One region of the Psychrobacter sp. YP14 genome, then DNA from elsewhere that is predicted to be linked to it. Evidence: riboswitches for the same ligand, from Rfam matches in the RefSeq annotation. Region 1 holds a riboswitch; the other holds the start of a gene.
What was found. Region 1 has a riboswitch for thiamine pyrophosphate ahead of thiM (hydroxyethylthiazole kinase). Riboswitches for the same ligand answer to the same signal wherever they lie in the genome.

Region 1 (4,431 bases):
CGCCCGTGAGCAACAAGGTTTTTGTGAAGCCCGTATTCGTGACATTGAAGCCAAACTCTCTGGCGCTCAAGTTATTGATCCGGCTACCTTACCACGTGAGGGCCGCGTCGTATTTGGTGTGACTGTGGTTATCGAAAACCTAGACACTGAAGAGCAAAAGCGCTATCAGATTGTGGGCGATGATGAGGCAGACTTTAAGAACAACAAAATCTCCGTCAACTCCCCTATTGCTCGAGGTTTAATCGGTAAATCAGAGGGTGATGAGGCACGTATTGAGACCCCAAGCGGCCTGGTAGAATTTGAAATTATCGAAGTTATTTATCAGTAAAGCTTAACCAATAAATTTTAATTTATTGCGTCCTTTATTTAGCTAGAGTTCAATATTTTTACTATTCATAGATCAAAAAATGGTCTATTATCTATAAAGTTGAACTCTAGCGTCACTTGCAAATCCCCTTTGCTTAATGTTAAGTTACAAAAATATAACATTGGCAAATCTAAATGTGACACTTCGTGTGTATCTTTACCTCCTATGGTTTTATAGCCAATGTTAACAATTTAGGTAAGTATTTTTTATTTAACCCATTTTTATTTAAGCTATTTAATTAAGTAGTATTTTTATAGTAAATGCATAATCTTTTGAGTTTCCATTACTTAAGATAAATGCTTACGAGGCAATTATGAAGAAATTCACATCAGCTCTATGTGCGCTAGCATGCATGGTAGGAGCCACTAATCTGGCTCACGCTACGGATTCTAAGCAAACTATCAGCGTTAAAAGCCCAAGCGATATCGACAGTGTACTCAACGAGTTAGCACGCAAAAAAAGCCAACCCACCTCTTTATTACAAACCTCCTTTGAGCCCTCCTCTTTAGCTGCCAGCAGCTCATTGATGGATGCCAAAGGTAGTAAAGTTAGCCAAGATAACGATGATGTGTTATCTCATTTAACGTTAGTAGCCTCAAATGCTGTTAACAAATTCAAACAAAGTGGTCGTGCCTCTTGGTACGGTGGCAAGTTCCATGGCAGAAAGACTGCCAGTGGTGAGCGCTTTGATATGAACTCATTAACCGCAGCACACCCCTCTTTGCCTTTTAATACTTACTTACGTGTCACCAACAAAGGTAACGGTAAGAGCGTGGTAGTCAAAGTGAATGACCGTGGTCCTTACCATGGTAACCGTGTGTTGGATTTATCTTATGCTGCTGCTAAGCAGATCGGTTTGGTAAGCCGTGGTATTGCCAATGTGACCATTGAAAGAGTGGGTTCACCTTAATCCTGCTAATCTTAGTAAGCTGCTGGTTTTTAAAAGTACAGTTGCTAAATCAAGTCAGGGTGATAAATTTACGCTTGTCGATAAGCGGCCTGGTGGGCTAAAACCAGGATCAAAAGAAGATCTGCACCGTAAACGGCAGGTCTTTTTTTTATGCCCAATTTTTGAGTCGGCAACTTCAAAGCTCTAAGTTTAAAAAAGCTGAGCAAGATAGGCCGCTCAAACCCTTGTGAAAAAAAGCCATCTTAGCTATGATAAACAGCTGTTTTATTTGTTTTTAAGTTATCACAGGGGCGCCCTTGGGCTGAGATGCACCCTTTGAACCTGATCCAGATTATACTGGCGTAGGGAGTGTATAGCGATAACGGCATCTTCGGGTAAGGGTTGATTGTTAACTTGCCACCTTTATCATAAGCGTGCCGTCATGCTGTGTGTTTCTAAACGCCCTCTTATCCTATTCGGAGGGAAGATGCAGTTACCATTCATCGAGTCTTGTTTTCACGCCTTTAAAGACCAATCTGCTTTGGTCCATAACCTCACCAATGATGTTGCCCATAATACGGTTGCCAATGTGCTTTTGGCCTGTCGCGCCTCGCCTGCTATGGTACATGACATTCAAGAAGCCCCTGACTTTGTGTGCTTATCTGATGCCCTAGCCATTAACATCGGTACGCTGACCCAAACTCGTCTAAACAGCATGCTGGCCACGGCCGAGATGGCACACAGCAAAGGCATTCCTTGGGTGCTAGACCCAGTCGCTGTGGGTGCCACTGCATTTCGGCAACAAGCTTGCCGGCAGCTACTGTCACTACAGCCTGATGTCATTCGCGGCAATGCTTCAGAAATATTGGCTCTGGCGGGTATGAGTAGTCAAAGCAGGGGCACCGATAGCGGCGATAGCGTGGCGGCAGCCCATGCAGCAGCTGAAGCCTTGACCCAATATGCCAAGGTAGTGGTGGTTACCGGAGAGATTGACTGGGTGACCGATGGCATGAACCGCTGGGCTATTAATCATGGCCATCCTATGATGACTCAAGTCACCGCAATTGGCTGTGCCTTAACGGCGCTCATAGCCGGCTTTGTAGGCGCCAATAAGAAGACTATGGCACAAGCGGCTGTCACCGCCTTATGTTATTACGGACAGGCCGCTGAGCACGCCATGCAGATTGCTCAAGGGCCTGGCAGCTTTTATATCCACTTCCTCGATAGTTTGTATGCCCTACAGGCAACCGATGTCTCTCAACAAGCACGAGTAACGCTTTATGAATAAACATAATAAATCTGCCGATGCCTTATCGCTATATTTGGTCACCGATAGCGCTCTATGCGCTGATAAGGGACTGATTGAGACGGTGCTTGCTGCCATCGATGGCGGCGTGACCCTAGTGCAGTTGCGTGACAAACACGCCAGCGATGAGGCCTTGTATACCACAGCCTGTGAGCTTAAAGAGGCCATTGCTGGTCGTGTTCCTTTGGTTATCAATGACAAAGTGCAGATTGCACATAAAGCCAAACTCGATGGTGCTCATATCGGTCAAGGTGACTTGAGTGTTGAACAGGCCCGAAATATTTTAGGCCATGATGCTTGGCTGGGGCTGTCTATTAATACTTTAGCGCAGTTACAGCAGACGCACCACCATCACCTTGATCTGCTCGATTATGTCGGACTAGGCCCTGTATTCGCTACCGCTACCAAACAAGATCATGCCAAGCCTATAGGCTTAGAGGGATTGAGCACTTTATCCAAGGCCAGCGTATTGCCCACAGTGGCCATTGGCGGCATTAACCATGCTAATGCCAGACAAGTGTACCAAACAGGCTGTCATGGGATCGCTGTAGTCTCTGCGATTTGTGCAGCCGATGATCCAAAGCAAGCAGCTGAGCTGCTGATAGCACAGCGATAACATAAGATAGGCTATCAATAACCATCCTAATTTTTAAGGAGCGTAGCGGTGATTAAAAATGTATTAACTATTGCTGGTACAGACTGTACAGGCGGCGCCGGTATTCAAGCCGACATTAAGGCCATTAGTGCCAATGGTAGCTATGCGATGAGTGTCATCACCGCTGTGGTGGCACAAAACACCCAAGGTGTGCAGCAAATTCAGATGATGCCAACTGACTTAATTCGTGCTCAATTAGATTCTGTATTTAGCGATGTACAGGTCGATGCGGTAAAAATTGGAATGTTAGGTACCGCTGAGGTCATCCGCTGTGTGGCAGAAGCGCTTCAGACTTACCAACCCACCAAGGTAGTACTAGACCCGGTCATGGTTGCTAAAAGCGGCGATAGACTGCTGGACAGTGATGCGGTGGCGGCCTTGCGTGAGCTATTATTGCCCCAAGTGGGGCTGATTACCCCCAACCTGCCAGAAGCCGCTGATTTACTGGGTGAAGCTGAGGCCACCACCCGAGAACAGATGCTCGAGCAGGCAGAGCGTTTAGGGGTCGCCACCTTTTTAAAAGGCGGTCACCTGCTTAATCAGCCAGACTCTCCAGATCTGTTATGGGTAGAGGGTCAAAGTCAGTGGCTGGAGGCGGCGCGTATCGCTACTAAAAACAGCCACGGCACTGGCTGCACCCTATCTGCCGCCATCGCGACTTTTTGGAGTCAAGGCGACAGCTTAAGCCTAGCTTGTGCTAAGGCCAAAGCTTATCTGACGGGTGCTCTAGCGCATGCAGATGAGCTTAATGTCGGTCATGGCCATGGTCCGGTGCATCATTTTTACGCGTATTATGAGCGCTAATTTAAAACACTCAGCGCCTTAAATTTCAAACGCTCGGTCAATGGCATCATCCAAGCGATCAGCCGTTATCACTGTGATACCCTTAAACTGCCCCATAAGGTTTTTTGGGGCATTGGCTTTGGGTACGATGGCGTGGGTGAAGCCGTGTTTCATTGCCTCTTTTAGGCGCTCTTGACCGTTGGGAACCGGGCGTATCTCGCCCGATAGCCCCACCTCACCAAATACCGCCAAAGATGAGGGCAACGGCCGCTCCTTAATACTTGAGGCACAAGCTAACAGTACCGCCAAGTCTGAGCCGGTCTCCATCACTTTTACCCCGCCCACCACGTTGACATACACATCCTGTCCGCTGGTATGTATACCGCCATGACGGTGCATGACCGCCAGTAGCATCGCCAAGCGCTGAGGAT
Region 2 (4,431 bases), 1.1 Mb from region 1:
GCTCCATGTATAGCTACCGCCGTCATCTAATACTTCGGCCTGACCTATGCCACTCAACCCCAAACCCACTGATAAAGCGGTCAGTTTGAATGTCGTGGAGAGATGATTTGAAGAGCGAGAGGTCGCTGATTTTCCTGAAGACTTGCCACGAGATTTGGCAATCTCTGATACACATTGATAAACGCCTAAGGCGCGATTGAAGACAACTCGGTATACATGGTTCATACGATAAGACCTAAAGTAGAGAAATAGCTTAGAAAAACAAAAAATTAACAACAAAGTATAAAAAAGTGTTGTTATTCTGAAATAATACGCTTTTTTTCAGAATAGCAACACTATTTATTTAATTTTTATTTAACTTTCTAGCTACCATAAAACTAAATGTAGCTCTAAGTCTTTGTAATTAAACTAAACCTCCTTATAAAGCTGGCGTCCCTCGCTATTATACTTCTCTGTCATCTGAGCCATGCCCTTTTGTACCTCTTCAAAACTGGCTTCACCGACTTGACCAACAAGCTCAGTGTCTACTTCTTTGATAAGATGCACCTCATCAGATAATTCGCCACTACTTGGGGTGACCTCAGAGCCGGTAGGCAGGCCTGCGGCATACTCACGCACATTTTGGGTGATTTTCATTGAGCAAAACTTTGGACCACACATAGAGCAGAAGTGGGCCGATTTGTGTGCATCTTTAGGCAGCGTTTCATCATGATATTCACGAGCTGTGTCTGGGTCTAACGCTAGATTAAACTGATCATCCCAGCGGAACTCAAAGCGGGCTTTCGATAACGCATTATCACGTGCCTGAGCGCCAGGGTGGCCTTTGGCTAGGTCAGCGGCGTGAGCGGCGATTTTGTAAGTGATGATGCCATCTTTCACGTCTTTTTTATTAGGCAGACCTAAATGCTCTTTTGGGGTCACATAACACAGCATTGCCGTGCCAAACCAGCCAATCATAGCGGCGCCAATAGCACTGGTAATGTGATCATAGCCTGGCGCGATGTCTGTGGTTAATGGACCAAGGGTATAAAAAGGTGCGTCAGAACACATCTCAAGCTGCAAATCCATGTTCTCTTTAATGCGGTTCATCGCCACGTGACCTGGGCCTTCAATCATCACCTGTACATCGTGCTTCCATGCCACTTGAGTCAGCTCACCTAAGGTTTTGAGCTCACCAAACTGCGCCTCATCATTGGCGTCTTGCAAACAGCCCGGACGTAGGCCATCGCCTAAGCTAAAGGCCACGTCATACTGCTTCATGATTTCGCAGATGTCTTCAAAATGGGTGTATAAGAAGCTTTCTTTGTGATGCGCTAAGCACCACTGTGCCATGATAGAGCCACCACGAGAGACGATACCTGTAAGACGTTTTGCGGTTAAAGGCACGTAGCGCAGTAGCACGCCGGCATGAATGGTGAAGTAGTCCACACCTTGTTCAGCTTGCTCAATCAGCGTGTCACGGAAAATCTCCCACGTTAAGTCTTCAGCGACGCCATCAACTTTCTCTAACGCTTGATAAATAGGGACAGTGCCAATGGGTACAGGCGAGTTGCGGATAATCCATTCACGAGTTTCATGAATATTCTTACCGGTCGATAAATCCATGATGGTGTCGGCGCCCCAGCGGGTAGCCCAGGTCATCTTGGATACTTCCTCATCAATGCTTGAGCCCAGCGCTGAGTTACCGATATTGGCGTTAATTTTCACTAAGAAGTTACGGCCAATAATCATTGGCTCAGATTCAGGGTGGTTGATGTTGTTCGGGATGATGGCACGGCCTGCTGCCACTTCATCACGCACGAACTCAGGGGTGATGATTTTGGGGGTATTAGCGCCAAAGGTCTCGCCGGCATGTTGGCGCATATCGGTTAATTCATGCTGCTTTTGGGTCTCACGGATGGCGATGTATTCCATCTCAGGCGTGATAATACCTTGGCGCGCATAATGCATCTGAGTAACATTTTTGCCTGCTTTGGCACGTCGTGGTTTGTCGATGTGAGCAAAACGGATGTTGGCGGTTTTAATATCACGTGCACGCTCTTGACCGTAGTTACTTGATAATCCGTCTAAAACTTCGGTATCGCCACGCTCTTCAATCCATTTTTCACGTAGCTTTGGTAAGCCTTTGGTGAGGTCAATATCGACACTCGGGTCAGTATAGACGCCTGAAGTGTCATAGACATAAAAAGGCGGGTTCTTTTCTCCATTTTCTAGGCCAAAGCCGCCAGTGGGCGTATCGGTTAAAGTTATTTCACGCATCGGCACTTGAATATCAGGACGAGAGCCCTCGATATATATTTTTCTTGACGCCGGCAGGCTGCGGGTTAAGTCGCGAGCCTCTTCATCGAAGCGCTCATCCTTTACATTACGGTGCGCTGGCGTCTTAATGGTGTGTTGTTCATTACTCATAGAAATGTCCTTATTTTTTGTTAATGGCAAGGTGCCATAGAGGCTTTTAGGGTAAAAGGCTAAAAACCGGTAGTAAAAATAAAGACTCAGTGAGTGCAGATTCTGCCGCTTAACAAAGCGAATCCCTCTTTTTTAACACAAACACATTGACTCATAACGCTTAGAGTAACCTGAGATAAGATACATCCAAACTGATTTATCTTAAGCGCAGAGCACGCATTAATTCACAACCCTCAAGGGCTGTCATAGTAATAAGCGTTGTGTTTTTTGTGATAAAAATAAGGTATAGGGGAGTTGCAATGACTTTCCTACGGCGGTATTAACCGCATCAGGTTCAACGGGTGATGTCTCAGCAAACGCGTGGTTGTCTATAATCGCATTTCAGCGGCTATCAGATAACGCAAGGTCTGCACCCCGAGTCTTAATGGTTTTATCAAGGGCTATCTTATCAAACTTTTAGAGCAATAACAGTCCTCAATATTATTTTAATTTTTTCTAGGGCGCTGCGGTTTTACAAAGTTATTGTTTGCGGTACTTGCCATCACCCTTGCTTAATACTTCAACGGTTACTTTACAAAGATTGCAATTTAGCGATTGGTTGGCCTTCTTGGACAAATCGATAATACGGCCGGGCGCAAAAGGACCACGGTCAGTTATTTTTACCACCACCGATTTGTTATTTTTAAGGTTAGTAACTTTTACTTTTGAACCAAAAGGCAATGATTTGTGGGCGGCTGTCATGGCGTACATATTATAAATAGCACCGGAAGCGGTTCTTTTTCCATGAAACCCGGGACCATACCAAGAGGCAAGGCCAGCATTGGCAGGCGCACTCAGTAATAAGGTTAATAGAAGGGTAACTGGCATAAAAAGCTTTTTCATAAATTGGACCTGTAATGGAATAAATGATTGGCACCTGTGATGGCAATAAAATCTTGGCGTTACTGTGAAAAGCAGTGAACCGCGATCAAAACCTAATTGTCTGCACCAAAACATCGAGGGCTAATTCTACAGGTAATTAGTTTAGCGATACTTTCTAATGGTTAAAGATAATGTAAGGAATACTTAACCGAGTAGCGTCTTATGCTATGCCAGTAAGGTTCAAACACCGTCATAGCCAAATGTTCAGCGCAGTACAGTTGCGTAACATTATTCACCCGACTTTTTTTGAAGTTACCTATTTCTTACAAAAGATATTCATTTCATCAAACTGTCATATTTAGACGTCAAAATGTGTTCAATCCAATACAAGACCGACAAAAGCGTCGTCAATTACAGTGATTTATATCAAGCCGCTTTGCTTTATCCGTTATTAAGTCTCTGTATTTCTTATATTTTATATAAAAACATTTTTTACTCTTTAGGAGAGACCATGCGTTATTCACTATTAGCTGTCACTGTTGCCAGCATGTTGGCCCTAACTGCTTGTGATAAGAAAGAAGCGGCAACAGCTGATGATACGACAGCGGCTAGCTCGGCAGCAGCCAGCACAGCAAATACTTCAGAATCAGCGTCTGCTGCAGCGGGTGAGTTCAAGTCAGCTGAAGGCATTGAGATGAATATTACCGGTGCAGGTGCTTCTTTCCCGCAGCCTATCTACATCAAATGGTCAGCGGACTACAACAAAGAAACCAAAGGTCAGGTGAATTATCAGTCTATCGGTTCATCAGGCGGTATTAAGCAAATCGTCTCAAACACAGTAGACTTCGGTGCCTCTGATGCTCCAATGACGCCTGAAGAGCTAGAAAAAGAGGGCTTAATCCAATTCCCAACCGTTATTGGTGGTGTGGTTCCTGTTATCAACGTTGAAGGTATCAAGCCTGGCGAACTAAAGCTAGATGGCGAAACGTTAGCCAATATCTACTTGGGTAAAATCAGCAAGTGGAATGATCCTGCAATCGCTGCCTTAAACCCAGAGTTGACCCTACCTGACACCGCGATTACTACAGTGTTTCGCTCAGACGGTTCAGGGACTACTTTTAACTTTACAGACTATCTGGCCAAAGTATCACCTGAATGGAA

Region 2: it holds a riboswitch for thiamine pyrophosphate, as region 1 does, so the genes downstream of both, thiC (phosphomethylpyrimidine synthase ThiC) here and thiM (hydroxyethylthiazole kinase) in region 1, are expected to answer to the same signal.

Annotation. Positions count from the first base shown of each region.
Region 1 is NZ_CP029789.1:960,782-965,212, reverse strand. It holds gene greA (transcription elongation factor GreA) at 1-328, shown strand, start outside; gene DLE54_RS04175 (septal ring lytic transglycosylase RlpA family protein) at 681-1,277, shown strand; TPP riboswitch at 1,554-1,642, shown strand; gene thiM (hydroxyethylthiazole kinase) at 1,744-2,544, shown strand; gene thiE (thiamine phosphate synthase) at 2,537-3,178, shown strand; gene thiD (bifunctional hydroxymethylpyrimidine kinase/phosphomethylpyrimidine kinase) at 3,227-4,021, shown strand; gene radA (DNA repair protein RadA) at 4,040-4,431, opposite strand, start outside.
Region 2 is NZ_CP029789.1:2,666,844-2,671,274, reverse strand. It holds gene DLE54_RS12030 (autotransporter domain-containing protein) at 1-225, opposite strand, end outside; gene thiC (phosphomethylpyrimidine synthase ThiC) at 409-2,409, opposite strand; TPP riboswitch at 2,698-2,836, opposite strand; gene DLE54_RS10975 (septal ring lytic transglycosylase RlpA family protein) at 2,929-3,291, opposite strand; gene pstS (phosphate ABC transporter substrate-binding protein PstS) at 3,782-4,431, shown strand, end outside.